3 regions of the Paenibacillus sp. FSL R7-0333 genome follow, and region 3 is predicted to be linked to each of the others. Evidence: riboswitches for the same ligand, from Rfam matches in the RefSeq annotation. Region 3 holds a riboswitch; each other region holds the start of a gene.
The links. Region 3 has a riboswitch for cobalamin ahead of MKY86_RS00780 (anaerobic ribonucleoside triphosphate reductase). Riboswitches for the same ligand answer to the same signal wherever they lie in the genome.
Positions count from the first base shown of each region.

Region 1: linked by a shared signal. The riboswitch ahead of MKY86_RS03165 (prenyltransferase/squalene oxidase repeat-containing protein) and the one ahead of MKY86_RS00780 (anaerobic ribonucleoside triphosphate reductase) in region 3 are both predicted to bind cobalamin.
Region 2: linked by a shared signal. The riboswitch ahead of MKY86_RS07420 (energy-coupling factor ABC transporter permease) and the one ahead of MKY86_RS00780 (anaerobic ribonucleoside triphosphate reductase) in region 3 are both predicted to bind cobalamin.

Region 1 covers NZ_JBBOBZ010000001.1:753,815-763,742, forward strand. The annotation lists gene MKY86_RS03160 (GAP1-N2 domain-containing protein) at 1-579, shown strand, start outside; cobalamin riboswitch at 2,033-2,225, shown strand; gene MKY86_RS03165 (prenyltransferase/squalene oxidase repeat-containing protein) at 2,439-3,623, shown strand; gene MKY86_RS03170 (S-layer homology domain-containing protein) at 3,631-4,608, shown strand; gene MKY86_RS03175 (DUF4430 domain-containing protein) at 5,062-5,919, shown strand; gene MKY86_RS03180 (energy-coupling factor transporter transmembrane component T) at 5,916-6,860, shown strand; gene MKY86_RS03185 (ABC transporter ATP-binding protein) at 6,776-8,443, shown strand; gene MKY86_RS03190 (ECF transporter S component) at 8,416-9,102, shown strand; gene MKY86_RS03195 (methyl-accepting chemotaxis protein) at 9,252-9,928, shown strand, end outside.
Region 2 covers NZ_JBBOBZ010000001.1:1,802,805-1,812,732, reverse strand. The annotation lists gene MKY86_RS07435 (energy-coupling factor ABC transporter ATP-binding protein) at 1-229, opposite strand, end outside; gene cbiQ (cobalt ECF transporter T component CbiQ) at 242-1,030, opposite strand; gene MKY86_RS07425 (energy-coupling factor ABC transporter substrate-binding protein) at 1,027-1,320, opposite strand; gene MKY86_RS07420 (energy-coupling factor ABC transporter permease) at 1,320-2,084, opposite strand; cobalamin riboswitch at 2,373-2,566, opposite strand; gene MKY86_RS07415 (ArsR/SmtB family transcription factor) at 2,705-3,637, shown strand; gene MKY86_RS07410 (hypothetical protein) at 4,075-4,551, opposite strand; gene MKY86_RS07405 (DUF6171 family protein) at 4,684-4,959, opposite strand; gene MKY86_RS07400 (alpha-N-arabinofuranosidase) at 4,972-6,465, opposite strand; gene MKY86_RS07395 (peptide deformylase) at 6,651-7,067, shown strand; gene MKY86_RS07390 (hypothetical protein) at 7,064-8,041, shown strand; gene MKY86_RS07385 (5'-3' exonuclease) at 8,085-9,026, opposite strand; gene MKY86_RS07380 (arsenate reductase family protein) at 9,054-9,419, opposite strand; gene MKY86_RS07375 (RluA family pseudouridine synthase) at 9,905-9,928, opposite strand, start outside.
Region 3 covers NZ_JBBOBZ010000001.1:182,205-192,132, reverse strand. The annotation lists gene MKY86_RS00790 (sugar phosphate isomerase/epimerase family protein) at 1-762, opposite strand, end outside; gene MKY86_RS00785 (MTH1187 family thiamine-binding protein) at 811-1,119, opposite strand; cobalamin riboswitch at 1,459-1,689, shown strand; gene MKY86_RS00780 (anaerobic ribonucleoside triphosphate reductase) at 1,999-3,984, shown strand; gene nrdG (anaerobic ribonucleoside-triphosphate reductase activating protein) at 3,981-4,508, shown strand; gene ssuE (NADPH-dependent FMN reductase) at 4,600-5,169, opposite strand; gene serS (serine--tRNA ligase) at 5,577-6,857, shown strand; gene MKY86_RS00760 (S-layer homology domain-containing protein) at 7,492-9,928, shown strand, end outside.

The DNA.
Region 1 (9,928 bases), 570 kb from region 3:
TCCGCCAGCGGCGTTACGGACTACGAGGTTAAGGCAACGGTTAGCAGTTGCCAGGTTGAAGCAGGCGCCGGAGTGGACGGCGATGTGAAGAGTGAAGCAGGCGCCGGAGCGGACGGCGGTGCGAAGAGTGAGGCAGGCGCCGGAGTGGACGGCGGTGCGAAGAGTGAAGCAGGCGCCGGAGTGGACGGCGATGCGAAGGGTGAGGCAGGCGCCGGAGTGGACGGCGATGCGAAGGGTGAGGCAGGCGCCGGAGTAGACGGCGATGCGAAGGGTGAGGCAGGCGCCGGAGTGGACGGCGGTGCGAGCGCTGAGACAGGCGCTGGAGTAGACAGCGGCGCGGATAGTGGAGCAACCGCCACTCCAGCGGCGGCGGGGACTCCTCCGTCACGCGTCTACGAGGTGACGGTGGAGCTTTCAGCAGGCGCGAAGCTGGCGGCAGGTGATATGATCACCGCCGGAAGATACTCGCTGAAGCTGGCGGCAGATCCGGGCAGCGCCCCGGAGGCCACAGCCACAGCCGCGCCTAGTGCGGAGCCGTCCGCTTCCGCAAGCCCGGAAGCGGACAAGGACGTGGAATAACACAGCGGCAACAAGCAGGCTGCGTAAGCTTTTAACTAACGCGATCGGATAATGCAATCGACTGACGCAATTGATTGCCGCTACCGGCCAACGCAATCGACTGACGCTACCGACTGACGCTACCGACTGACGCTACCGACTGACGCTACCGACTGACGCTACCGACTGACGCTACCGACTGACGCTACCGACTGACGCTACCGACTGACGCTACCGACTGACGCTACCGACTGACGCAATCGACTAACGCTACCGACTGACGCAATCGACTAACGCTACCGACTGATGCTACCGGCCAACGCAATCGACTGACGCTACCGACTGATGCTATCGACTAACGCTACCGACTGACGCAATTGATTGCCGCTACCAGCCAACGCAATCGACTAACGCTACTGATTCACTCAACCGACTGACGCTACCGAGTGGCGCTTTTAACTAACGCTAACGAGTAACGCTCCTTAGTCATTCAGCCGACTCACACAACTAACTGACGGTTTTGAGTCGATACCAAGTGATGGTACTGAGTAACATTGCTTACAGTGATAGGTGTACTCCGTACAACTAAAAACAGTGAAAAGGAAGACGTTCCTCTCGTAACTGTATTCCATACAACTAATTTTGCCCGAATGGGCGAAAAGCCGGTACAGAAGCATTTTAGGTGCATGAAATACAGCTAAAAGTACATTTGGCAGTAAATCAGACGATTTAGTTGTACAGATTGCATTTAAGCATAACGTTTGGAGCTAGAATAGTACCTTAGTTAGTCGGGGTACGGCAGCCCCCCAGCAAGCTAGAGGATTAAATGAATGCTGATTAGTTAGAACCTGATGATCGACTAGCGGTAGCTGATCCGCTGTGCGCATATAGCGCGGCATGGTGGACTGGTCAGAGCCTGGTGCATACTACTTTATGTAGTACAATGATTTGCGCTCCGGCAGGCTGATACGAGCATAAAGTAATTAGTTAAGTGTGCTAGTGTCCGAACGAAGCTGCTCGATTGCACTTTGTACACTAGAATGAGGCATATCGAGCCTTATATGGTGTTCTGCTGTATTCGGTACATTAGATTTTGGGAATTTGGCCCGGCGGAGGGTTATTTGCCACAATCGATTGTATGAAATGCAGCAGAATGCGTTATCGACCGCTTTTACACGAATTCTAATGTACATAATACAATCGCCTGGCTTCCGCTGTCTCCGTTAGTACCGCCAACGGCTTAATTAACAGCAGAAGAATGACTCCATAGTCCTGAATAGTACGATGTGCCGGGGTAGCGGGCATGTGCTGTTCAGGATTTTTTGCTGCGGAATGGGCGGGGCTTCGGGGGGATGGAATAGAAATAGCTTGTCTATAGACATACAGGGGAATAGTAGATATGATTGTTTCAGAATATTAAAATTTAATAAGCTTTGGGAAAAGGTGCAGATTGCCTCAGAGACCGCGCGCTGTCGCTAGCAGATGCTGGCAGGGCTATGTCTAATAGAGGAATCTGCTTAAAAGGGAAGCCCGGTGCAAGTCCGGCGCGGTCCCGCCACTGTAAATACGGAGCAACTCCTGAGGAGCCACTGTCTGCTAACGGGATGGGAAGGCGGGGGAAGCGGTGAAGTATGAGCCAGGAGACCTGCCTTTTTCGTTGTTGTTTCTATTCTTCGGGGGTAAGAATGTGGAAGCAGATGCTGATATTGGCGAGGGCTGTATATGCTGTATTGTATGTAGTGTGGGAGAGCAATCGGCTCCTTCAGCCGCCCTGTATTGTATTCTTCCCCGGCCGCCCTGCACAGGGCGGTCTTTAGGTTGCCGCTTTATCTGCGGAGGAAGCAGGATTCATCCATTCTATTTCAGGAAAGAGGTTAGTTATGAAGAACCATTCTCTATCATCCAGGTTCACACGGCTGGGACTAGCTGTCATTATGCTGTTCGCACTGTTGGGAGCAGCCGTAGCCCCGGCAGGACAGGCTGCTGCTGCACAGGCAGGCGGGACTTCCGCACCCGCGGTATCCGCTCTGCCCGCAAGTGAGGCAGCCAGCGTAACCGCTGCGGTCTATGCCACTGCGGAGTTCATGCTGAAGAACGGAGTCCAGTCGGACTGGCAGGCGATTGGCCTTGCGCAAGCAGGCTACAAGGTTCCTGCCAGCTATCTGAAGGCGCTTGAAGGCAAGGTGGCTGAGGCTAAGGGTGTTTTTGCCAGAGCTACGGACTATGCCCGGATCACGCTGGCTGTTAAGGCACTGGGCGGCGACCCGGCGAATGTGGCAGGCTTTAACCTGATCGAGAAGCTGTACAATAACGATAAAATTACGGGCCAGACGCTGAATAATCCGGTCTATGCACTGCTGGCTCTGGATTCCGGCAGCTATACGATCCCGGCAACTGCAAAATGGACACAATCTAAGCTGCTGGCAGAGATTCTGGCGAAGCAGAACCCGGACGGCGGCTTCACCCTGACCACGGGTGGGAGTGATCCGGATATGACAGCGATGGTGCTGAACGCACTGGCTGGACACAAGCAGGAAGCGGCAGTGAATGCTGCCGGTCAGCGGGCGGGAGCCTGGCTGGCTAAGGCACAGGATAAGAACGGCGGATATGGCGACAGCAGCGAGAGTGTAGCTCAGGCCATCATCGGTCTGTCTGCCTTCGGCATTGATCCTGCAGGAGCAGATTATACCAAGGGTAATATCAATCTGGTCAGCAAGCTGCTGAGCTTCAGCGCAGAGGGCGGCGGATTCGCCCACACTGCAGGCGGCAGCTCCAATCCGCTCTCTACAGAGCAGGCGCTGGAGGCTTTGGTAGCGTACAAGCTGTTTGGTACAGGCGGTAAGCTCTTTGATTTTAGCGGCATACCAGTGAAGAATCCTCAGGTAAGTGTCTCGGTTACAGTTGAAGGTCCGAATGGAACCTTGGCTGAGGGCAGCGTGTACGCCGGAAATGTGCTTACGGCACTGGATAAGACAGCAGCAGCCAAGCGCCTGGCTCTGGTCAATGAAGCAGGCAATTATGTGACGGATCGGCGGCGTGATTGCGGGTACTTTTGGTGGATATGATGGCTGGATGTACGTGATCGCACGCGGCGGAGCATGGATCTATCCAAGTGTAGGGATGGGCGACTTCGCGCTGGAGGAGAATGACCGCATTGTGGTCTATTATGGTGGGGACAACACGCAGGTGGTTGATGCCGTAACCGTGACTCCCGCACAGCCGCAGCCTGGACAAGATCTGAAGGTGCAGGTAACCCAGAAGCAATGGGTCTGGAATGAGGCGACCTTCACCTCCGATTCGGTAACCTCACCGGCGGCAGGCGTACAGGTAACCATCGGCGGCAAAACAGCAGTTACAGATGCTGCGGGCGTGGCTGTTGTGGCCGGAGGACTGCCAGCAAATAAATATACCCTGACGGTTACGGGATATCTGAAGGATAAAACCCCGGCCATCGTGCGTCATACGGTTCCGGTAACAGTGGCTTCTGCGGCGGCGGACCGTCCGGCTTTTGGCGATGTGAAGTCGATCTCGCCTTGGGCGCTGGAGTCGGTATACACGGCGTATGACCGCAAGCTGATGAATGGTGTGAGTGAGGACAGCCTGCTGTTTGCACCGAAAAAGAATATTACCCGTGCTGAATTTGCAGCACTGCTGCTGCGGTTAACCGGGAACGAGCCGTCTGCGGCGTCTTCCGCTGGGGCCTTCAGTGATGTTAAGGCTGGTACATGGTATTATGGAACAGTGAACCGGGCGAAGGAGCTAGGAATCATCAGCGGCGTAAGCGCCAAAACGTTCAAACCGGACGGGCTGGTTACACGCCAGGATATGGCTGTGATGATGGTTAGAGCTTTTAAGCTGGATGCTACATCAGCCGGAGCAGGAGCAGGGGCTGGTAAGTTCAGCGATGAAGATAAGATTAGCGACTATGCATTGTCCGCTGTCCGTACGGTGACGGGACTTGGATATATGAGCGGTACCGGCGGCGCATTCGAGCCTACTGCTGTAGTAACCCGTGAGATGGCTGCTGCTGTAGCGGTTAGATTGCCATAGTTGAGTAAGAGTAGGGGATGGTATAGTTTAGTTGAAATTTCCATTCCGCTGCAGGATGGGTGCTGTACGCTGGGGCGGACAATAAGTGGATAAATGACATCTAATCTGGCAGGATTTGCTGCAAAGCGGGAGTTAGTTGGAAAAACAACACTTATTCACGCTCGATGCTCCCGTATGATGGGTTGTGGGCAGAATTAGATGCCTGAAATCCAACTAATTTCTATACAGGTGCGTAACCAGAATAATTAAGTGTAGAAAATCCAACTACCGCCCCCGTGCCGATGAGTAGTTGAGGCGTATAGGGTTGTTGAAGCGTTGCAGGCTCATTAGACAGGCGATTTTGCTTGGAATTAGTTCGGATATGTCTTGAAAAGTAAGCATAAGGTGTATGAAGGAACGGGGAACAGGCTGACTGGCCCCCGTTCTTTTCCCTTTTGTGGAGGTGTGCTGGTAATGTTCAATCTATTCAAAAGAGGCCGGGGAAGGCTGGCGCCGCTGCTTCTCCTGCTGATGGTATTGCTGCTCCCCGGCTGCTCCTCTGGGCAGCCGGATCAGGCAGGCGGCAGCCCGCAGCCGCCCGCCGGGACCCCGGCCGCGCAGACGCCGCGGCCTGGAGACGAAGCGGCTCCGCTGCCGGGAGCCGCTGAGGGCACTGCCGTACCATCCGCCCCTGCGGAAGGTACGGCAGCTCCAGCGTCGCCAGGCGCAGCTGCGACGCAGCCTCCGGCGGGCGCGAGCGAGCCCGCCAAGTCCCCGGCGTCGCCAGGCGCAGCGGCGACGCAGCCACCGGCGGGCGCGAGCAAGCCCGCCAAGTCCCCGGCGTCGCCAGCCGCAGCGGCGACGCAGCCTTCGGCGGGCGTAAGCGAGCCCGCCACGTCCCCGGCGTCGCCAGGCGCAGCGGCGACGCAGCCTTCGGCGGGCGCGAGCAAGCCCGCCAAGTCCCCGGCGGCCACACCCAAGCCGGACAACGTAGTCACTCTCTCCATCACCGGAGATGAGGAGCATGGCGTGATTCTGGCCGCTGCCCAGTACGAGATCAAGAAGGGCGAGAGTGTGCTGGACCTGCTGAAGCGGATTACACGGGCGCAGAAGATCCAGATGGAATATCAGGGCAGCAAGGCTTTTGCTTACGTGGAAGGTATAGATAATTTGTACGAGGGTGATCACGGGGCAGAGAGCGGCTGGATGTACAAGGTGAATGGAGAATTTCCGTCCAAGGCTGCGGGTAGCTGGATCGTCGAGCCCGGGGATACCATCGAGTGGCTGTATACACTTGATCTAGGCAAAGACCTGGGGGCCAAAGCGCCATGAGCAGCGGCTTTCGTTCCATGCATCCGGTAGTAGCCCTGCTGTATTATGCAGGGCTGCTGCTGTTCACTCTGCTGGTCTTCCATCCGTTATTTCTGGCTACAGAGATAGCCGGACTGCTGGCGCTGCTGCTGTTGCAGGGACAAGGGCGTCAGCTGGTGCGCAGCTTGCCTTTTATACTGCTGATGGCAGCTTCCGTGGCCTTGCTGAACCCGCTGTTCTCACATCGAGGGGCGCATATTCTGTTCTACTGGCTGGATCAGCCTATTACGCTGGAAGCTGTGCTGTATGGACTGATGATGATGACTATGCTGCTTACTATTTTTATCTGGTTTATATCCTACAATTACACGGTGACTACAGATAAGTTCATGTACCTGTTCGCGGCGGCTGCGCCGAGAACGGCGCTGCTGACGCTGATGGCCATCCGGTTCGTACCGCTGTTCCAGCGGCGGCTGCGCCAGATTACGCTGATCCAGCGTCTGCGCGGGATAGATGCCGGTACGGGAAGCCTTAAGAAAAGAATGACGGACGGAATGACGCTGCTCAAAGTACTGTTGACCTGGTCGCTGGAGGAAGCCCTGCAGACAGGAGATTCCATGACAGCCCGCGGCTACGGAAGTACCAAACGCAGCACTTACACGATATACAAGGCCGATTTGCAGGATAAGCTGGTGATGCTGCTGTTAACCGTTAGCGGTGTGGTTACGCTGCTGTTCTGGGTGCAGGGCTACGGCAAGCTGGAGATCTATCCCCGGATGAGACCAGCGGACTTCGGCTGGCAGGAGGCCGTCATGTACGGCAGCTTCTGCCTGTTCGTGCTGATTCCTGCGGGACTGGAAGGAAAGGAGAAATGGTTATGGAGATCCTCAAAGCACAGCAATTATCCTTCCGATACCCTGAAGAAGACAGGGACACGCTCCATGAGCTATCGTTCGTCATAGAAGAGGGGGAATTTGTCGTGCTCTGCGGCCCGTCCGGCAGCGGCAAAACCACCCTGCTGCGTCATCTGAAGCGGGAGCTCACTCCGGTGGGTTCATCCAGCGGAACCTTGACCTACAAAGGGCAGCCTCTGTCCGGGCTTCCGGCAGCGGTGGCCGCCGGGGAGATTGGGATGGTCTTCCAGAACCCGGATGCACAGATCGTGATGGATACGGTCTGGCATGAGCTGGCCTTCTCCATGGAGAACCTGGGGCTGCCGCCTGCTGTCATGCGGACCCGGCTGGCGGAGATCTGCGGCTTGTTCGGGCTGGAGCCGCTGCTCTACCGTCCGGTACATGAGCTGTCAGGCGGACAAAAGCAGCTCATGAACCTGGCCTCAGTGCTGCTGCTTCAGCCCAAGGTGCTGCTGCTGGATGAGCCAACCTCCCAGCTTGATCCTGTTGCTGCACGGGAATTCATGATGGCGCTACAGCGGCTGAACGAGGAAATGGCGGTCACGGTGATCATCAGCGAGCACAGGCTCGAGGAGGTACTGCCGCTGGCGGATCGTGTGCTGATGCTGGAAGACGGCAAGCTGCTGGCAGATGCCGCTCCCCGCCTGTTCGCCCGGCAGACCGGCAGCGGAGCCTTGACTTCGGCTGGGCGTTACTTGCCAGCCGCCTCACGCCTGTACTTGTCGCTTGCTCCGGAAGCGGATTCGGCTGCGACGGAGAACATTCCGCTGACGGTGCGTGAGGGCAGACGCTGGATACATTCCCTGATGGCAGGAACGGACGCTGCCGCAGGCGCTGAACTGGTTAATAACTTGAATAGTCCCGCCGCAGCGTCTCTGCTCACCTGCCGCGAAGTAACCTTCCGGTATGAGAAGGAGGGCCGGGAGGTCCTGAGGAAGCTCACGCTGACACTTAAGCAGGGGGAGCTCCTGGCAGTCATGGGCGGGAATGGTGCGGGCAAGTCGACCCTGCTGCATGTACTGAACGGACTGATGAAGCCGCAGCGCGGCAAGATAGAGCTGGCCAAGGGCAAGACAACAGGTCTCCTGGCGCAGAATCCGTTGCTCTATTTCAGCTATGATACGGTAGCCGAGGAGCTGCAGCATATGGGGAGCTACGCCGGACTATCTCCTGAGGCAACAGCAAGCCGGATTGAGGCTTTGCTCGAAGTGTTCCAGCTCCGGGAGGTGCTGCAGAGTCATCCGCATGACCTCAGCGGCGGGCAGCAGCAGCAGGCCGCGCTTGCCATGATGCTGCTGATGAAGCCGGATATTCTGCTGCTGGATGAGCCGACTAAGGGGCTTGATCCGGCCGCCAAAGACAGGCTGGCCGCCCTGCTTCAGCAATTGCGCGGGCAGGGGATCAGTATTCTCATCGTAACGCATGATGTAGAATTCGCGGCTAAGCATGCTTCGCGCTGTGCACTCCTGTTTGACGGGGGAATTACGGCAGCGGGCACACCGGCTGAGTTCTTCAGCAGCAATTACTTCTATACCACGGCAGTCAACCGGATAGTGCGGGACTGGCTGCCGCAGGCATTGACCATAGAGGATGTGATTCGCGCATGGCCCGCTTCCGCATTCCGCTGCTAATAGCCCTGGGACTCTTCACCGCCGGGCTTGCGCTTACCGCAGCATTCACTGACCGGCATTATGTGCTGCTTAGCGTGGTGCTGCTGCTGGCTGCTCTCCTGCCGCTGTTCATCCGCCTGGAGCGCCGGCCGCTCCAGTCCCGTGAACTCGTGCTGCTGGCTGTATTGTCCGCTATTGCAGCTGTCAGCCGGATTCCTTTTGCTGCGTTGCCGGGGGTAAAGCCTGTGTCGGCCGTTGTCATCCTCTCCGCTTATGTCTTCGGGGCAGAGGCGGGGTTCGTTATCGGAGCAGTCGCTGCCCTGGTCTCCAATATTTACTTCGGGCAAGGGCCCTGGACGCCATGGCAGATGTTCGCCTGGGGTATGACCGGACTTACAGCCGGGTGGCTACGGAGGAGCTGGCTATTGCGCCGGCGGGCCGGGCTGCTGGTGTTTGGCTTCATCTGGGGGTTCCTGTTCGGCTGGATTATGAATATCTGGGTCCTGCTCAGTCTGCCGGATGCCTTAAGCTGGCGGCTGGTTGCCGTTACGTTTGCCGCAAGCTTTTACTTCGATCTGGCCCATGCCTTGTCGAATGTATTCTTCTTAGCGGTGCTGGCCGGAGGCTGGACCAAGGTGCTGCAGAGATTCCGCAAGAAATATGGCTTGCTTCAAGAGTGAATGGAATTATAATTAATGGATATCGCTCTACCAAAACGATAATTTTCTTCTTTTTTCGACAAATTTCTTAGCAGGGCCATCAACAATTCGATGTTATTCTCCGATAATTAAGGTTACAGCTAGATATCGAGAAGGCGGGATAACAGGAAATGAGACATCTGAAGATTAAGCATAAAATGATTGTACTGATCGCAGTGGTTATTCTACTACTAATCGGGATCGGAACAACGGGTATCCTGACGACAACCAGAATGGCTGAGAGGTCTGAAGAGACATACAGGCAGAACCTGCAGCCGATTTATTTCGTAACGGAGATCCGCGGGAATAACCGGGCGATTGAGTCTTTTCTGCTGGAGGATCTGATTACAACGGATGACGCGAAGAAGCAGGAGCTGAAGGCGAGAATTCAGGAGAATATCCAGACGAACAATGAGCTGATGGCCGAACTGAGGAAGATTGAATTCAACAATGACAAGATTGCAGCTTATGTGAACGAATATACCCTGCTGCTGCCGGATTACCGTTCACAGCGTGATAATATTATCCATCTGGCCGATAACGACCTTAACGATGAAGGATATCAGGTGTACACGGGCCGGACCTTTAACGAACTGCGTGACAAAATGGTCCGGCTGCTAGAAGAGACGGCGACGTTATTCATTCAGGATGCGTCTGCCCATAATACACGGACGGCTGACAGTGCCAAGAGCTCTGTTACGTTAAGCGGCATTCTGATTGCGCTGGCCTTGCTGCTCAGTATTGTCCTGAGTGTGATCATCACCAGATTGATTACGAGACCGCTGAAGGAATTGCAGGGGCTGATGAA
Region 2 (9,928 bases), 1.6 Mb from region 3:
TTTTGGAGTAGGATAACGCCTTCCCTCCTTGCACAACCGTCCCCTGCTGCGGGCGCAGAATGCCGACGGCATGCAGGAACAGCGTCGATTTGCCCGAACCGTTATGACCGAGCACCGCCGTCTTGCTGCCTGCGGGGATGGAGAACGTCAGTTCATGCAGGGCAGGCTCCTTCGTATCCGGGTAATGGAACACCACTCCGTCACAAGCCAAGCTAGATTCCTGATCCATGGGTGACTCCTTTCATGTGTTAGTGATAAAGTACGCCTCAGCCAGCAGCAGTAGCGCAATACCGGCATAAGCCTGGATTGTATAGCGCCGCGGCACAGGACGCGCCGTATAAGGCGGGAGAATAATCTCATCTGTGAATCCGCGGGCCAGCAGCCCCTGCGATAATCCGTAATACCGGTGCATCGTGTTGCCGAACAACGCTCCTGCCATAGCCGCAGTCTCCCGCATTCTGGCCTTGTAGCCCCGGCGGCCTCCGCGCAGCCTGCGGGCCAGTAGCAGACCATGCGCTGCATCACTCAGCAGGAATAAGAAGCGGTACATAATCAGCATCAGCTCCAGGACAATCTGCGGCATCCGCAGCCTGCGCAGCACCTGCAAAAGCTCACTGAACGGAGTCGTAAACATCAGGAAGAAGAAACAGCTCATGCAGGCAGAGATTCTGGCCAGCAGCTCCCCTGCCCGCTGAAGTCCCGCTGCTGTGACATATACCGGCAGGTTCAGTCCCGGAAGCGGGAATATCCCTGCCTCTCCCGCAGCCGGATGCCCGAATTCCACGAGCAGCGCCGGTACGCTAAGCGCATAGAACAGCAGCGCTGTGCCGAACAGCATGCCATAAGCACGCAAGGGAATTCGGGCCTGCAATATACACCAGGACATCATCCATAGGGTAATTGCAGCCTGTAGTACCGGATGTACGGTGTAAGAGAGCAGGAACATCAGGGCTGCGAACGAGCTTTTCCACATCGGGGACAACTGGCGCAGAGCATTATTGTAGGAGAGAACGTCAATCCGCCGGATCACTTGCTGCTATGCTGCTTCGTCCCGCCTTGCTTGCCCTTGAGCAGCCCCAGGGTATAACCGATTACACCGGCACCAATCGCGGCCTGCAATGCAAACAGCATACTCTCCGTCTCACCCGGCAGCTCGGTCAGCGGCTTGAACCACGGCTTATAGTCAGGATTCATTTCGGTAATCACACCTTCAGCCGCATCATCGGCCCCGCCGAATTCCCCATTAACCAGCAGCAGCGGCAGAATGACCAGCAGAATAACAACCAGCAGCATCAACCCATTTTTCCATTTATTGCTCATTAGGCTCTTCCTCCGTTCACCTTGCGTTTCAGAAGCGACAATTCATTCGGGCTATACGATTTCAGCCAGTTCCAGAGCAGTACCGTCAACAGCCCTTCACTGATGGCCAGCGGGATTTGCGTCACGGCAAAGATGCCCCCGAATTTGAGAAAAGATGCCAGCACGCCGCCATCCGCCGCCGGAAAAGCCACCGCCAGTTGGAAGGAAGTCACTACGTACGTACTCAGATCAGCCACCGCAGCCGCACAGAACAAGGCCAGCTTCTCGCGGTCCGGCATTTTCATCATCAGCTTATACACTGCATAGCCGGCAAAAGGACCCGCCACCGCCATCGAGAACGCATTGGCCCCGAGCGTAGTAATCCCCCCGTGCGCCAGCAGCAGCGCTTGAAACAGCAGGACAATCGAGCCGATTACGCTCATGGGCAGCGGCCCCAGCATTACCGCACCTAGTCCGGTACCGGTGGGGTGGGAGCTGCTTCCGGTCACGGAAGGCATTTTGAGCGCAGACAGTACGAAGGTAAACGCCCCGGCCAGACCCAGCAGCAGCTTCAGCTCCGGATTCTCCCGGGTCATGGCTCTCAGCTTGAAGATTCCAAGGACAAAGAACGGGATAAACGCCGCCCACCAGAACACCGCCCAGCCAACCGGCAGGAATCCTTCCATAATGTGCATCGCCCGGGCCGTCCCCGGTTCGTTCAGCATAAAGTACACCGTAAATCCGGCAACCAGTGCCGCAAAGCTCCACCATCTGTGCTTTTTCATTTGTCACCCTCCATGTTTGTTGATTTCCCATTACAGATCATAAAGCCCAAAAAACCCACCCTAAAGGGTGGGAGTGTATGTACGCAGGCAAGTTCGATAGAGCGCGCAGCCGCTGCCAAGCGAAACAAGGTGCTTCTCATCGTCCCATCACTATGGGCCGTGTCCCCTTGTATCCCGCAGCTGTAAGCCGGGTGTCATCTCTAAGATTCCAAGATTCCTCCGGTCCATCAGGGCAGAACGCCTCTTCTCATTAACCTATCCGTACACCGCTCCTATCCGCGTAGAGTCGTGGTGTGCGTCGACAAGGTAGGTCTCCTGGCTTGGAATACAGGCGCCGCAGACTTCGTCTTCCCCGGGGCTTCCCGAGTGACCTCATGAAGTGCAGCTCTTCCATACAGTGGCGGGACCGCTCGGGAGTTGCACCCGATTCCCTGTTATCCCTTGCCGCTTCCGGCAAGAGCACCTTGTTTCATCGCTAATTCATCTCACATCATAGCGGACTCGGCTCAGCGTGTCTGTGATATAAATTGGAAAAGCTGCCTTCAGCCAATCATGGCTTGTAGAAATTTTATTTGAGTAATATAATTATTAACTATATAACCTGAACGTGGAGGCATCCGATGAAACTTGATCTAACCGAACAATCCCTGCCCGTGTACGAGGCACTGTCCAGTACCGTGCGCCTGCACATGCTGCGGCTGCTGTCCGAGAAGCCCATGAACGTGAAGGAACTGGCCGCAGCCCTCAAGCTCAGCAGTGCGATTATGACCATGCATGTGCGCAAGCTCGAAGCCGCCGGGCTGATCCGCAGCCATATGGCTCCCGGCAAAAGCGGTCTGCAGAAGATCTGCACACTGGCCGCCGACGGGGCAGAAATTGTTTTTCCGGGACAGGCCCGGACTCCGCGCAGAGGGTACCGCAAGGACATTCCGGTGGGGCATTATTCCGACTTCCAGATCGAGCCTACTTGTGGACTGTCTACGACGGAGAGGGTCATCGGACACTTTGACGATCCCCGTTATTTCTGGGACCAGGAGCGCGTGAACGCCGGGATTCTCTGGTTCGGCAAGGGGTTCGTCGAGTATAAAATCCCGAATTTCCTGCTGTCGAGCCAGCAGCCGGAGGAGCTTGCCATCACGATGGAGATCGCCTCCGAAGCCCCGTCCGTCAACAACAACTGGCCGTCGGATATTACCTTCACGCTGAACGGACAATCGCTCGGCTTCTGGACCAGCCCCGGTGACTACGGAGATAATCCGGGAAAATACACCCCGGCCTGGTGGCCTGCACTCACCAATCAATACGGCCTGCTCAAGCAGCTGCGGATTACGCAGACGGGCACTTTCATGGATGGGCAAAAGCTGTCGGAGGTCACCCTGGATCAGGTAGGCATCCGCAACAAACAATGGACCTTCCGGCTCTCTGTCGAGGAGGATGCCGAGCACATCGGCGGCCTCACCCTGTTCGGTAAAGGCTTCGGCAATTACAACGAGGATCTGGTGTTTGAGCTGTTTTATACGGATGGTGTGGCAGATTTGCCGGGTTCTATATGAAAGCCAGATTAGGGTGTGTAGAAGGTAGGTAGGTAGGTAGGTAGGTAGGTAGGTAGGTAGGTAGGTAGGTAGGTAGGTAGGTAGGTAGGTAGGTAGGTAGGTAGGTAGGTAGGTAGGTAGGTAGGTAGGTAGGTAGGTAGGTAGGTAGGAGAGATAGATTAGTTAGATTAGTTAGACTAATTAGGTTAGTTTTCGTTTCAGCTACTTTTAGAGCTAATACTCCTCATTTCTGCTTAACGCCCACTTTCGGCCGATTCAGGTGCATTAGTGCTCTTCATTTCCGCTCAACGCTCACTTTCGGCAGATTCAGGTGCATTAGTGCTCTTCATTTCTGCTCAACGCTCACTTTCGGCAAATTCAGGGGCATTAGTGCTCTTCATTTCTGCTCAACGCTCACTTTCAGCAAATTCAGGGGCATTAGTGCTCTTCATTTCTGCTCAACGCTCACTTTCAGCAAATTCAGGGGCACTAATGCCCCTCGCAACATCCATCCAACTTCTAACCGCACTAATGGGATTTATCCCTCTCATTTCCTCCTCCAGCCCACTTTCCACCGCATATGAGAGATTTATCCCTCTCTTTTCCTCCTCCAGCCCACTTCCCGCCGCATTAGAGGGATTTATCCCTCTCTTTTCCTCATCCAGCCCACTTTCCGCCGCATTAGAGGGATTTATACATCTCATTTCTTCTTCAAGCCCACTTCCCGCCGCATTAGAGGGATTTATCCCTCTCTTTTCCTCACCCAGCCCACTTCCCGCCGCATTAGAGGGATTTATCCCTCTCTTTTCCTCCTCCAGCCCGCTTCCCGCCGCATTAGAGGGATTTATCCCTCTCTTTTCCTCATCCAGCCCGCTTCCCGCTGCATTAGAGGGATTTATCCCTCTCATCTCCTCATCCAGCCCCCTCTCCTCCACAACGCAAAAAAGCCCCTCCAACCGCCGCATTGTGCAGGTTGGAGGGGCTATCGGTGATCGGTCCGTCTCTTATGGCAAGAGCGGCTTCTAGCCTATCTTTTCGCCTGGCTCCTTGCCGTTAGGCGTGGGCCGTCATTCCGTCACCGGCTGCCACTTTCCGCCGCCCGGCAGCGGACAGCTACGGGCCTTCAGCCGGGCCACGACAGGGATGATACAGCCGCAGGCGGTACAGGTCACACCATCCTGCAGCTTGGGGCAAGCCCCGCAAAGCGCAAGCCGCTCGGCATAGACCTCATCGGAAGCCGAATTACCGGGATTGAACATGGAGGACGCCAGAATGCGGGCAATCTGTGCTTCCGTGACCTTGTACTCCTCCCGGCATCCTTTGCAGGCTGAAGTGGTTGTCATCCGGTTCTCTCCTTAGGCTTGTGGAGTGATGGCCAGTACCGTTACCGACATTGGCGGCAGCTCTACAGTCAGCGTATCCCCTTCAAGCTTGAAGGCGCTGAATGCCTGCGGTGTTACAGCTTCCGGCTGCTCAAAGCTATTGTGGGCATCGATGGAAGCTCCGGCCAGCGTTGTTCCGCTTACAGATGCTTGACCAGCCAATCCGCGCAGGGCAAGCGGTAACACAGCCGATGACGCGTGATTCAGGTTACACAGGCTGACATGAATGATGCCCTCAGCATTGACTGAAGCCGAAGCCGATACTTCAGGAATCTCTACGCCTTCATAGCTGTATACCGGGCTGTCTACAGTCAGCTCCAGCAATTCTGCATCTTGATGCACCTTGTACATGTTGAATACATGGTAAGTAGGAGTCAGGAGCATTTTCTCGCCTTCGGTCAGAATAACTGCCTGCAGCACGTTCACGGTCTGGGCAATGTTCGCCATCCGTACACGGTCACTGTGCTTGTGGAAAATATTCAGCGTCAAGCCGGCCACCAGCGCATCGCGGATCGTGTTCTGCTGGTAGAGGAAGCCCGGGTTCGTACCCGGCTCAACATCATACCAGGTGCCCCACTCGTCAACGATCAGGCCGACTCTTTTCTCCGGATCGTATTTGTCCATGATGGCGATATGGCGGGTAACCAGCTCATCCATGAATAGTGCCTTCTTCAACGTTGTGAAGTATTCGTCTGTTCCGAAGCCTGTAGCCGCGCCCTTATGATTCCAGTCCGAATTAGGCAGGGTGTAATAGTGCAGGGTAATCGAATCCATGAAGCGGGTAGCTTCCCGCATCAGCACTTCCGTCCAGTTATAATCATCCGAATTCGCACCGCAGGCGATCCGGTGGATCTTGTTGTCTCCATAGTTACGTACATACGTCTGATATTGGCGGTACAGATCAGCATAGAACTCAGGACGCATGTTACCGCCACAGCCCCAGTTCTCGTTGCCCACGCCGAAATACTTAACGCTCCAGGCCTCTTCCTGGCCGTTCTTCTGACGCAGCTCAGCCATTGGCGAGACTCCGTTGAAGGTCAGATATTCCACCCACTCGGACATCTCTTGAACAGTTCCGCTACCTACGTTACCGTTGATGTACGGCTCGCAGCCCAGCATCTCGCAGAGGAGCATGAATTCATGTGTACCGAAATGGTTGTTCTCTACCGCGCCGCCCCAGTGTGTGTTGATCATCCGCTTGCGCTCTTCGCTCGGGCCGATACCGTCCTTCCAGTGGTATTCATCGGCGAAGCAGCCGCCCGGCCAGCGAAGTACCGGAATTTTCATTTCCTTAAGCGCTTCCACTACGTCGTTGCGGATACCCTTGGTGTTCGGAATAGGGGAATCTTCGCCCACCCAGATGCCTTCATAGATACAGCGTCCAAGATGCTCAGCGAAATGTCCGTAGATGTTGCGGTCAATCTTACCTTTGCGGATGTCGGTGTTCAGTACAATGCGTTCTGCCATGGGAAGTTAACGCTCCTCTTTAGATTAATATATTTGTTAATCATTTAACACTTATATTAACATTATAATCAAGCTTCCTCTAGTTCGTCAATCTTTATCTTAAGCAGCCCCTCCCGCATTCCCGCATTTCACTTCCCCGCCAAAAATGATATTATGGACACACAAATACAGCATAATTGGAGAGTATGATGATTAGACCTATCAATAAAGATATATCGCTTCTTAGCCAGAAATCTGCGCCGGCCACGGAAAAGGATCTGCCCGTGTTAATGGATCTTGTGGAGACCCTGAACGCCAACTCCGACCGGTGCGTCGGCATGGCTGCGGACATGATTGGCGTCAACAAACGCATCATTGCCATCCGCGTGGAGCAGCAGCTGACCCTTTCGATGATCAATCCGGTGATCGTTAAGCGCACCCGTCCTTATGACACTGAGGAAGGCTGCCTGTCGCTTGAAGGCGTACGCCCAACGAAACGGTACGACTACATTGAGGTAGAATACCTCGATTATAATTTTAAAAAGCACCGGGATAGCTTTACCGGATTTACAGCGCAGGTTATCCAGCATGAGGTGGATCACTGCGAGGGTATTGTCATTTGAGCCGGGACCTGAGAGCGCTAACCTTCAGTAAGACGGCCGCCGAGCAAATTCTGAGGAATGAGACCGATACCCGCACGCTTTTGTCAGAATATCCGGAGTACAAGGAAGAAGTGCTGCTTGAGATCAATGCCCTATCGAGCCAAAAACGCGCCAAGCTGATCCAACATTTACTCGCCAGCTATACAAGCAGCGCCAAAATAGCGAAGAGCAAAATTGTCAAAAGCGGCTTTAATCAAACCACCATTAACGCTTTTCTTCCTAATATTATTAAAGCCCGCTTCGCCATTTATCTGATTGAACAGCTGCAACTCACGGTGTCCACCGAATCAGTCTCCGGGCCTGTCCGGTTCAATCTCTGGGACGGTTATATTCTGCAGAAGCTCCTGTTCAAGGAAAAGCTTGTACGGAAGCCCGTATCGCTCCCTCTGTTCCGGGTATGCTGGAAGCTGATTATCCGCCCCAAAATGCTGATGCCGCTTGTCAATAAACAAGGGATCTACTGTTTCTATTCCCGTACGTTAATCAAGCGCTTGTCCGCTCTGATAGGAGACAAGGAGTGCCTGGAGATCGGTGCGGGTGACGGTACCTTGACGAGATTCCTGAACGATAACGGCACAGCCTGCCGGGCAACTGATGATTATAGCTGGGCGCATTATATCACCTACCCGGATTTTGTGGAAAAAGCCGATGCCAAAGCCGCTCTGAGCAAATACGCTCCTAAGGTTGTACTTTGTTCCTGGCCGGTGCCCGGCAACCCGTACGAGAAACATGTTTTTAATACGGAATCTGTAGAGTCGTATATTGTAATCGGCACAAGAGACCCGGCGATCACCGGTGACTTCGACGCGTATGATAAGGCTAAGCATTTCAGCATGGAGCTGAATGAGGAATTATCCCGCCTGCTTGTGCCGCCCTCTGAGGACAATGCGGTCTATCTCTTCACACGCAAACAAGACAGTACACACTCACGATAGGTGAGTATCTACTGTCTTGTTTGGTTTGCTGTCTATTCCGGCCTCAGCCCAGATCTCCCAGCTCAATCTGCACGATCCCCCGGTCATCCCGCACCTCGGCGATTCCGCCGATCAGATGCATCAGGCTGCCGAACTCCAGCTCCTGGAACTTGCGTGCCGCCGTATCCCGCTGCAGCTCCCAGAGACATTCGGCCAGCTCGCAGACTACCGGCACATCACAGCGGATCTCCGCCAGCTCCCGGGAGAGATGCAGCATGTCGAGATCCGCTTCAATCTTGGCGCGTACGCCCTTGGGCAGCAGATGCAGGTTCTCAATGACCCCTTCTACCGTGCCGTATTCGGTCAGCAGCTTGGTGGCCGTCTTCTCGCCTATGCCCTTCACGCCGGGATAATTATCGCTGGTGTCGCCCATAAAGCCCTTCAGGTCGATCACCTGCGCAGGAGTGAGGCCCCGTTCTGCCAAAAGCTCAGCCGGATCATACACTTTATAGTTAGAGCGGCCTTTTTTCATAATCACGACCTTGACGCTGTCATTCACCAGCTGGAGCATGTCGTGGTCCCCCGTTAGAATGTAGACCTCCGACTCCCCGCTGTAGCACGAAGCCAGTGTACCAATGCAGTCATCTGCCTCGTACCCGGCCAGCCCGATATTCGGCACGCCCAGCTCTGCCACAACCTCCTTCACGAGGTCGAACTGCGGGATCAGCTCCAGCGGAGCGTCAATACGGTTCGATTTGTAGCATTCATACTTCTCCGAGCGGAACGTGCCCTTGCCCATATCCCAGCAGCAGACCACATGTGAAGGCTCAAACGTACTCACCGCGTCGAAAAAATACTGCAAAAATCCATACACCGCATTCGTCGGCAGTCCGGCACGGGTCTTGCGGATATATCCACCATAAGAGGTAGCATAAAAAGCGCGGAACAGCAGAGCCATTCCATCGACGATCATGACCCGGCCCTTCATTTCTGTTGCTGTGCTCATGTGTAACCTCTCCTTGTATTCCTTAATTTAGGCGTTGCTCCAAGCTTCGGCGTACTGGTCTTCCTTGTAGCCTACCGTAACCTTCTTGCCGTCAGTGACTACCGGACGCTTAATCAGCATCCCATGTGCGGACAGCAGCGCAAGCTGCTCGTCTTCGCTTAAGTCTGCAAGCTTATCCTTCAGGCCAAGCTCCCGGTAGACCTCACCACTTGTATTAAAAAACTTCTTCAGCGGCAGCCCGCTGTGCTTCACCAGTTCGCGCAGCTCCTCCACGGTTGGGGGCTGCTCTGCGATATGCTGCAGCTCCAGCTCATGCCCTGCTTCCTTCAGCCATTTTACTGCGCTGCGGCAGGTGCTGCATTTCGGATATTGGTACACCTTCAAGTCACTCATCGGCTTCTCCTTCTTCTATTATAAAGTGCAGCAGTGATGCTAGTCCTACAGGTCGTCACTGCTGCTTATATGGTTGATTGGGTCGTCTGCATAACGGTGGCTTTTCCCGACCGGCAATACGATTGACATCACGACCGACCTCAGTAGGTGGAAATTGTACAACTATTCCTTCCAAATTCGCATCGTGGGAGGAAATAGTTGGATTTCAGGCATTTAAATCGGGAAAAATTGTTACTTTGCGGAGTTTAGGGCAATTTTAGTTGTACTTTTTCCACTTGCTTGCTGCGGAGCCGTCATATAGCTGAAAATAAGTGCAGCCTGGCACTTATTTACCTGCTGTTGTGCTCCAGCGGCGTCAGGAAGGTTACTGTATGAGCGGGCGTAGCATGTAAAATGCTGCATGCAGCTTAGCACATTCCTCCGGCTGTAACAACCAAGCTGCAAGCTGCTGCAGATGGCAGCTGCGGTCTGGACATGCCCAGCGCTTACCGCGCTGTCTGCCGGAGCTT
Region 3 (9,928 bases):
CAGCCCGCGGAAATAATCCAGTGCGAGCTTAGCGCTCTCAAGAGAAGATACCTCATAGGCCTCCTGCTCCACAATATAATAGAGAATTCCGCTCTGCTCCGCGATCTCGAAGACGCTTCGGAAATCGACCTCTCCCTTCCCGAGATCGGTCTCCTCCTGGTTGGCTCCGAAATCCTTAATGTGGACCAGCGGAACACGTCCGGCGTACCGTGACACATAATCAACGGGCCGGGCTCCGCCCCGGTATACCCATCCCAGATCAAACTCAGCCAGCATATGCTCGGCAGGAATCTGCTCCAGCCAGATATCGATGACCGCCTTGCCGTCAACCTCTTTGAATTCATAATCATGGTTGTGGTAGCCGTACTGCATCCCCGCCGCCCGGACCATCGCGGAAGCCTTCTCCAGGAATGGAATGATTCTCGTTACATCCTCTATGGAAGGATTCGGCGGAAGCGGTGCCGACGGGGTGATTATATATTGCAGTCCGAGCTCTACCGCGTATTCAATCTCTTTGGCTAAGGCCTGTTCCATCTTATCCAGACTGCTGAAGTCCAGGCCTACATGCGCCGAAGGGGCCGCCAGGCCAAGTTCATCCAGCTTACGGCGCAGTTCCCCTGCAGATACACCGAAATAACCGGCGAATTCCACTGCCTGGTACCCCATCTCTGCCACCTTGGCCAGTGTGCCGAGGAAATCGCGTTCCGTCTGGTCACGCAGTGTATACATTTGAATTCCGATCTGCTGAGCTGCTTCTGCCATGAATAATCCGCTCCTTATTATCATTTCTGATTAGATACTGTATTCCCGCTACTCTCCCTGTAGCTTGCGCTCCACGGATTCCAGCTTGCTGCGACTGGTCGAGATCTTGTCGCGCCGGTCATCGATCTTGAGCGAGGTTGAGACTCTCTGCGCCCCGGCGGTGAACTGTGACTCGTGCAGCGCTTCTACCGCAGCCAGAATCCGCGCTACCGGCCCCTCAATAATCGTACCCATAGAAGTTAGCTCGTAGGTAATGCCCTCCACCGTCTCCAGCACGCGCTGCATCTCGGCCACATAGCTGCTGAGACTGGTGCTGCCTGTCCCAACCGGAATAACGGTCACTTCGCCAATTGCCATTGTGAACTGCCTCCTAATGATCTGATGTGCCTGCCTCTAACTTATCCTCTTATTGTAACGCTTCGCCAGGCTTGCTACAAATCACCTGCACCCTCTCTATTCTATTAATATCCGTCAAAATGATTACCAGGATTAGACGCACTCTATTTATGGATTCTTTGTGGCGTATTTTCGGAGATTTTATGAAAAATTCACGGCAGATTCATAGGAAAGTTGTGGATTACCTGTGGACTAACTGTGGATCAGCTGTGAGTAAAAGCGCCGAACCCGCTCCCCGTGCGGGATTGCAAAAAAACATTTACAAACACAATATATTGCGGTAGCTTTAATAGATAACAACAAAATATAGTAGAAACGGGCGTTTCACCCCTTGTAATAGAGGTGCGACTTAATAGGGAAGTGCGGTGCAAAACCGCTGCGGTCCCGCCACTGTAACCGGATGCTCCCAGGGTGCGTTGCCCAGGGCTGCATTCTCCGGCTAATTGCCACTAAGGGGCGGAATAAGCCCCCCGGGAAGGCGCCGGAGGAGTTGCCGGAAGCCAGGAGACCTGCCTGTTTCGGTGGCACCGCTTAGACTCCTGCGAGGAACAGGGAAGGTGTCCGTATGCGGCCTGCAATAGCAGAGTTAGCCTTCCGTCAATCGGGCCAGAGGCTGCCGATACCTGAGGACGATCGCGGATTATTTTCAGGTATCGGCTCTGCGGAATATACAAGAACGGGCGTAAGCTATTTGCCCCTTGTCTGCTCGTATATTCCACCCAGACCACAGGCAAATTTCCGCTTCCCGGATCTTTGCATCATGCATTCGGGCATTTCCGGCCGTCCCGGCCGGAGGTGCTTTTTTAACGCTTACAATACCCGAGAGGAGAGAGTTATATAATGACGCTGCTGGAGAAACGTTATAACGAAGGACAAGCTGCACAGGAGGATCTTTTGGAAGAGGTCATTCATCTGGGACGGGATATTATCGACAGCCGGGATCTGGATCTGCTGCGCGAGAACGCCAACCTGAACGGGGAGAGCTTCTCCGGCAAAATGAGCAAGTTCGGCAGTGAATACTCCAAATGGTATGCCCGCAACTTCACCATGCCGCCGCAGCTGGTACAGGCTACCCTGGATAATGTCGTCTATGTGCATGACCTGGATCAATACGCCATCGGAACCACCAACTGCATCTTCATCCCGTTCGAACGGCTTCTCCGTGAAGGCTTCAACACCGGCAACGGCAGCGTACGGCCTCCCAACTCGATTATGACGGCGATGTCGCTGGTGGCGATTATTTTCCAGTCGCAGCAGAATGCGCAGTACGGCGGTGTGTCCGCCAACAAGCTGGATTATGATCTGGCTCCTTATGTGACCAAGTCCTTCTCCAAGCTCTTCCGCAAAGGTCTGGAGTATTTCGAGGAGAATGCAGAGGTGTCTGAGCTTGGGGAGATTACGATGAGCCGCAGCGATCTGGCTGAGCAGTATCCGCGCGCCTTCCGTTTTGCCCTGAAGGAGACGCAAAGTGAGACCCTGCAGGCCGCAGAGAGTATGGTACATAACCTGAATACGATGTCCAGCCGCTCCGGCGGCCAGATTCCTTTTACCAGCATCAACTACGGGACCTGCACCTCCCCGGAGGGCCAGCTTGTGATCAGCTCACTGCTGACGGCCACGATGAACGGACTGGGCAGCGGGGAGACGCCGGTGTTCCCGATTCAGATCTTCAAATGCAAGCAAGGCATCAACCAGCAGCCGGGGGACCCCAACTATGAGCTGTTCCTGAAGGCAGCGGAGTGCTCGGCGCGCAGATTGTATCCGAACTTCGCCAATCTGGACGCTCCGCTGAACATGCAGTATTACGATCCGGCTGACCCGGATACCGAGTTCGCTACGATGGGCTGCCGGACCCGTGTGCTCGGCGACCGCTTCGGACGCAACCACTGCTCCGGCAAAGGCAACCTGTCCTTCAACACGCTCAACCTGGTGCGTCTGGGACTTGCCCACGGCACGATAACCGGCCGCCGCCTCGCTGCTGATGAAGCAGGGTTCTTCGACGACCTGAATCACTATATGGATATTGCGCTGGACGGCCTGCTGCACCGCTTCCGTATCCAGGCTTCCCAGAAGGCCAAAGCCTCTGATTTCATGATGCGTGAAGGCGTCTGGGAAGGCGGAGAGCAGCTTGCCCCCGATGACAGCGTAGGCGAACTGCTGAAGCACGGCAGCCTGTCGCTAGGCTTCATTGGAATGGCAGAGTGCATGAAGGCCATGTACGGCAAGCACCACGGCGAAGATATGGAGATTCACGCCAAGGCTGTAGCCATCGTCCGCCACATGCGTGAATATTGCGACCGCAAGAGCGAGGAGCTTAACCTCAACATCACCTTGTTCGCCACGCCGGCCGAGGGTCTTTCCGGCAAATTTACCAAGATCGACCGCAAGGTGCTAGGCTCTATCCCTGGGGTAACCGACCGTGAATATTATACGAACTCGTTCCACATTCCGGTCTACCATGAACTGAGCGCAGCCAAGAAGATCAGCCTGGAAGCCCCGTTCCATGAATATTGCAACGCCGGAGCGATCTCCTATGTCGAACTGAACGGCAATGCCCGGAGCAACCCTGCAGCCTTCGTCAAAATCATCAAATACGCGCTGGAGCAGGACATCAGCTACTTCAGCATTAACCATCCGATTGACCGCTGCTCCGGCTGCGGCTATGAAGGGGTCATCGGTACGAATTGCCCGACCTGCAATGCCCATGAGGATACCACCCATATCCGCCGTCTGCGCCGGGTTACCGGGTATCTGACCGGTGACTATCAGACCCGCTTCAATGCGGCCAAGCAAGCCGAAGTCCGGGACCGTGTTAAGCATCTATGAACATCTGCGGATATTACCCGGAGTCGATCAATGAAGGGGAAGGCCTGCGGGCCGTCCTCTTCATCAGCGGCTGCCGCCACCGCTGCCTGGGCTGCTTCAACCCGAAGACCTGGAACTTTAACTTCGGGGAGGCCTTCACCCCGGAGCGGCGGCGGGAGATCATAGAAGAGATTGCAGGCAATCCGCTGCTGGACGGCTTGACGCTGGCGGGCGGGGACCCTTTTTTCTCGGCTGAGGAGGCTGCAGACTTCATTCACGAGCTGCGCGCCGAGCTGCCGGACTTCCCAATCTGGATCTATACCGGTTATACGTACGAGGAGCTTACGGCTTCCCCCGGTTCAGCGGAATGGAACCTGCTGGCCTTGTGCCAGGTCGTGATCGACGGACGGTTCGTCGAAGCGCTCAAAGACCTTACCCTCTCTTACCGGGGAAGCAGCAACCAGCGGATCATTGATATTCCTGCGAGTCTGGCGGGAGATAGGGTTGTTCTGTGGGAGCCGGAGCTGAGCTTTCAAGGGGTATAACTTCTAAATAAACAAAGGCACTAAACTCCCGCATCCGGGTGGTTTAGTGCCTTTTGATTGTACCGGGGATGATCGGACCGGCAGCTTAACCTTATTCCGCGGCTCCTGTCTGCCCTGCCTTGCGCCCCACCTTATGCTCCGTCTCCTCCGCCAGCTCTTCCAGCACGCTGTTCAGGCGTAAACGCAGCTCTTCAGCCAGCTCAACTACGCCCTGGTCGTTACGAACCGCCTGGGAGTCTACGGCGTAGACGCCGCCAAGAATGTAGCGGGCACCCAGCACGGACAGTACCGGCTTCAGTGCATAGTCGATCGCCAGCAGATGAGCGAGACTTCCACCCATGAAGAGCGGGAGCACGATTTTGCCGGCCAGCCCTTTTTGCGGCACCAGATCCAGGAAGGTCTTCAGCACTCCGGTATAGGAGGCCTTATACACCGGGCTAACTACGATGACCGCATCAGCCTCAGCTACAAGACCGTTCGCCTTGACAATGGCTTCGCTCTCGAATTTCGTATGGATCAGATCCTCCGCGGGCAGCTCCGCCACATTGATCCGCTCCACTTCAAACCCGCGCTCCCGCAGGGCATTCTCTGCATACTCAATCACGGCATTGATCCGTGAGACCAGCGAGGGTGTTCCGTTAATTACGACTATTTTGGCCATTTCCGCACCTCTTCCGTCCGCATGATAGGATAAACCGGGCTGCTTCGCCGGGCATCAATACTTTAAATTAGTAATAATCCTAGCAGAGTACAAGGAATATTGTCAAACCCCTCTTATGCTTGCAAACCGCTGCCGCTCTGGTTATAATAAACGGCAAACCTATATCCCGACCAGGCCAATGACCGGCATCCAACCGCGAGGCGTCTGCGACCGGAGCAGCTTCCTGTTCCCTAAGTTTACCGGGTTTCGCCCGTTACCGCGAAGACCAAAGAGGGCCTGATTCCGCGCTGCTTAGCTGCTATACGCGAATGAGGTCAACCTGGGTGGCACCGCGAGCTGACGCTCCTCGTCCCATGGATGAGGGCGTTTTTTGCGTTTTTTTACCCACACTTAAGGAGCGGATGCAGATGCTGGATATGAACTGGATCAGGGAGAATGAGGACATTGTACGGAAGACAGCCGAGTGGAAAAGATTGAAGTTCCCCCTGGAGGAACTTCTGGAGTGGGATGACCGGCGGCGGCTGGCCCGCCGGGAGACGGAGCAGCGGCGCGCGGAGCGCAACGCGCTGACGAAGGAGGTCGAGCGCCTGCTGCGCGGGGGCGACGTTTCGGGTGGCGAGCTGGCCAAGGAGCAGGTGCGGGTGATCAACGGCCAGCTGACTCTGCTGGAGGCGGAGCTTCTGGATGCGGAGCAGCGCTGCGGCGAGCTGCTGCTGCTCGCGCCGAATCCCGTGTCGGCGGATACGCCGATCGGGCCGGATGACAGCGCGAATGTGGAGCTGCGGCGGCATGGCGCGCCGCCGGTGTTCGGCTTCCGCGCGCGGGACCATGCCCGGCTCGGAGAGCTGCACGACATCATCGACCTTCCGCGCGGCGTCAAAGCCGGAGGGCCCCGCAGCTATGTGCTGAAGGGGGCCGGGCTGCTGCTGCATCTTGCCGTGCAGCGGCTGGCCCTCGATGTGCTGATGCAGCGCGGCTTCACCGCGATGGATGTGCCCGTGATCGTCCGGCCGGAAGCGCTGGAGCGGACCGGCTTCTTCCCCGGCGGCCGGGACCAGACCTACGAGCTGACAGGCGAGAAGCGCTGGCTGGCCGGGACCTCGGAGGTGTCGCTGGTCTCGCTGTACAGCGATGAGATTTTGGAGCTGGATCAGCCGCTGCGGCTGGCCGGGATGTCGGCCTGCTTCCGCCGCGAGGTGGGCTCGGCGGGCCGCGATGTGCGCGGGCTGTACCGGGTCCACCAGTTCTCGAAGATCGAGCAGGTGGTCATGTGCAAGAATGATCCCGCAGAATCGGAGCAGATACTCCAGGAGATTCTCGGCAATGCCGAGCATATTCTTCAGCTGCTGGAGCTGCCTTACCGGGTAGTCGCCGTCTGTAGCGGAGACATGGCGATGAAGACCCATAAGCAGTATGACATCGAGACCTGGATGCCGGGCAGAGAAGCTTACGGGGAGACCCACTCGGCTTCCAATCTGCTCGACTTCCAGGCCCGCCGCTCGGGCATCCGCTACCGTGATGAAGACGGGCGGCTGCAATACTGCCATACCTTGAACAACACAGCGGTCGCCACGCCGCGCATTCTGATTCCGCTGCTGGAGAACCACCAGCAGGAGGACGGATCGATCTATATCCCGCAGGCACTACGGCCTTATATGGGCGGGGCGGAGCGGATTGAACTCAAGTAACCTCACCTTAACCACCATCGGCTACTCATCCGCCGACTTCTGGGGGCATTCGGGGGACACTCAGGGGCAATACTGCCCCTGATTTTTGCCCTTACCTGAGCTTCACCCGTCCTACGCACCCTCCCGCTACACAATGTAATCGGTTTTTCGCATACATTCACCCGCTCGCCCCCGCACAGCCCCATTGTATACTGTTTTTCGCATACATTCGCCCGCTCGACCTCGCACAGCTCCGTTGTATACTGTTTTCCGCATACATCCAGTCCGCTCGCCTCCGCACAGCCCCATTGTATACTATTTTTCGCATACATTCGGTCCGATCACCCCCGCACCCTCCCGCCAGCACATTATTATCGGTTTTTAGCGCACCGAAGGCGTTGAGGGGAAAGTGGAACAGCGCTCCCCCACACTCAGGAGAGGAACGCTGTTTTAGCATATAAATAACATGTAGTTTACATGATTTTCAGAAAACATAACGAATTTCGTATAAACATAGTAAGTTTTTATATATTTCATGCATTTCCAACCATGGATTTATGCAAGTTTAACAAATATTGCCGAAAAATTGCGCTAGATTCATATTATCTCTATTATAATAGAGTACGAATGATATTTTATGGGGAGGTATACTCACATGAAACTTTCTTCACAATGCAGGAAGCCGCTCAGTCTATTCCTGGCGGTAGCATTGCTATTAACCGGGATGTTCCCGGCATTATCAGGAGGCTCAGGGACGGCCTCAGCAGAGCCGATTATAGCAGCCGACACTGCTGTAGCGACCCAAGCGCCCCCCGTTACTGCATCTCCCGCTTCGGGTACTAAGATTGGCACAGGCTCAACCATTATGCTAAGCACCCCGGTAACGGCAAGTGTGTATTACAGTGTTTACGCTAACAAGAGTGCTACCCCAGAAGTGGCAGACCAATTATATACTGCCCCAATCATCGTTCATTCCGGCATTACCTCGCTTAAGATTACAGCCTACTCCTCAATACCTGATTCTGAGAAAGGTCCAACCTCCACTTTTGAATACAGCGTCGCCTCTGCACTGGTGGGTCTGAAGATTAACCAGATTCAAGGTGCAGGACATAGTTCCCCTTACGCGGACAAGATGGTCACTGATATCAAGGGAATTGTTACCTACATCAAGGATGCGGACAGCTTCTTCATTCAGTCTGCAGCCGCTGATATGGATACGGATATCAAGACCTCAGAGGCCATCCAAATCTATCAAAAAGGAAAAAGCAGCGCCGTTAAACCAGGCGATACTGTAACGGTAGACGGAGTAGTCAAGGAATTCGGCCGCTCTGGGCAGTTATCCACTACACAGATCACTGCCACCCAGACAACGGTTATCAGCAGCGGTAATCCGCTTCCGGCCCCAACCCTGCTGGGCACTGGCGGACGCCTCATCCCAACAGCCGTGATCGATGATGATGGTCTGAATCCGGCCAAGTTCGAGCCGGCCACCGATGCCATAGACTTCTATGAGAGTCTGGAAGGCATGCGGCTGGAGATTGCCAAGCCGACCACTGTGGGCCCGGCAGTCTACTATGCTTCCAGCAGTACTTTTGAAATCCCAGTGGTGACCGTCAACGGTACGGGCAACACGACTGAAGTGACTTCCCCTGCCGGCGGGCTGGTACTGACGGGTGCCGACTTTAACCCGCAGCGCCTAATACTCTCTGTGAAGACTGCTCCGGTACTCACTACAGGCCAACAATTCTTGGGCAATGTCACCGGTATTCTGACCTATGATTACGGCAAATTCCTGATTTCTACGGAAACAGACGGCCTGCCGGATGTCTCCCCAAGCAAGCTGAAGAGAGAAGTGACTTCGCTCTCCCCGGGAGATGCGGATAAGCTGAATATCGCTTCTTTTAACATTGAGAACTTCTCCCAGCATAATGATCCGGCCAAAATCGCCAATGTCGCCAAAGATATCGTGGTCAATCTCAAAACACCCGATATTATCGGCCTGACAGAAGTGCAGGATAATGATGGAACCGGCAAAGGCGGAACGGATGCCGTCAACAGCTACACAGCGCTGATTGCCGCCATTGCAGCTGTTGACGGCGGTGCATCTGACTATGGTTACACGGATATCGCACCGCTGAACAACCAGGATGGCGGCGTTCCGGACGGCAATATCCGCTCCGGCTTCCTGTACAATATGAACCGCGTCTCGCTGAAGCCGGGCACACCTGGTAATGCTACTGACGCTGTAAGCTATACCGCCGGTTCCGGCCTCAGCCTGAATCCGGGCCGCATTGATCCCGGCAATGAAGCCTTCAAGGAGTCGCGCAAGCCGCTGGCTGCCGAGTTCATCTTCGGAGGCAAAGAAATCATCGTGATTGCCAATCACTTCAACTCCAAGAGCAGTGACAACTATCTGTTCGGTTCCGTACAACCTCCGGTCTTCTCGACTGAAGTTCAGCGGGCCAAGATCGCCAAGGTGGTAGGCAGCTTCGCTGAGGATGTGCTTCAGAAGAACCCGGCGGCAAATCTTGTCGTGCTCGGCGATCTGAATGACTTCCAGTTCTCAGACACGCTGAATATCCTCAAGGGCAGCGCACTTACGAATCTTGTAAATACCCTGCCGCTGAGTGAACGGTATTCCTACAACTTCCAGGGCAACTCCCAGACGCTGGATCATATCCTCGTCAATAACCGGCTGGCTTCTGCCAGCAAGCTTGATATCGTGCATATTAATGCCGATTACGCAGATCCGGGAGATTATCCGCAAGGTACTGTATCTGATGCAGACGGCATCCGGATCAGTGACCATGATCCGCTGCTCGCACAGATTGACTTCGGCGGGGCAGATTTCAATCTGCGCGTCCTGCATACGAACGATACCCATAGCCATCTGGAGAATATCACCAAGCGGACCTCAGCCATCAGCAGCGAACGGACAGGCAATACGGTGCTGCTGGATGCGGGTGACGTCTTCTCCGGAACTCTGTATTTCAACCAGTTCAAGGGTCAGGCAGACATCAAGTTCATGAATCATATCGGCTATGATGCGATGACCTTCGGCAATCATGAGTTTGATATGAATAAGGAGAATC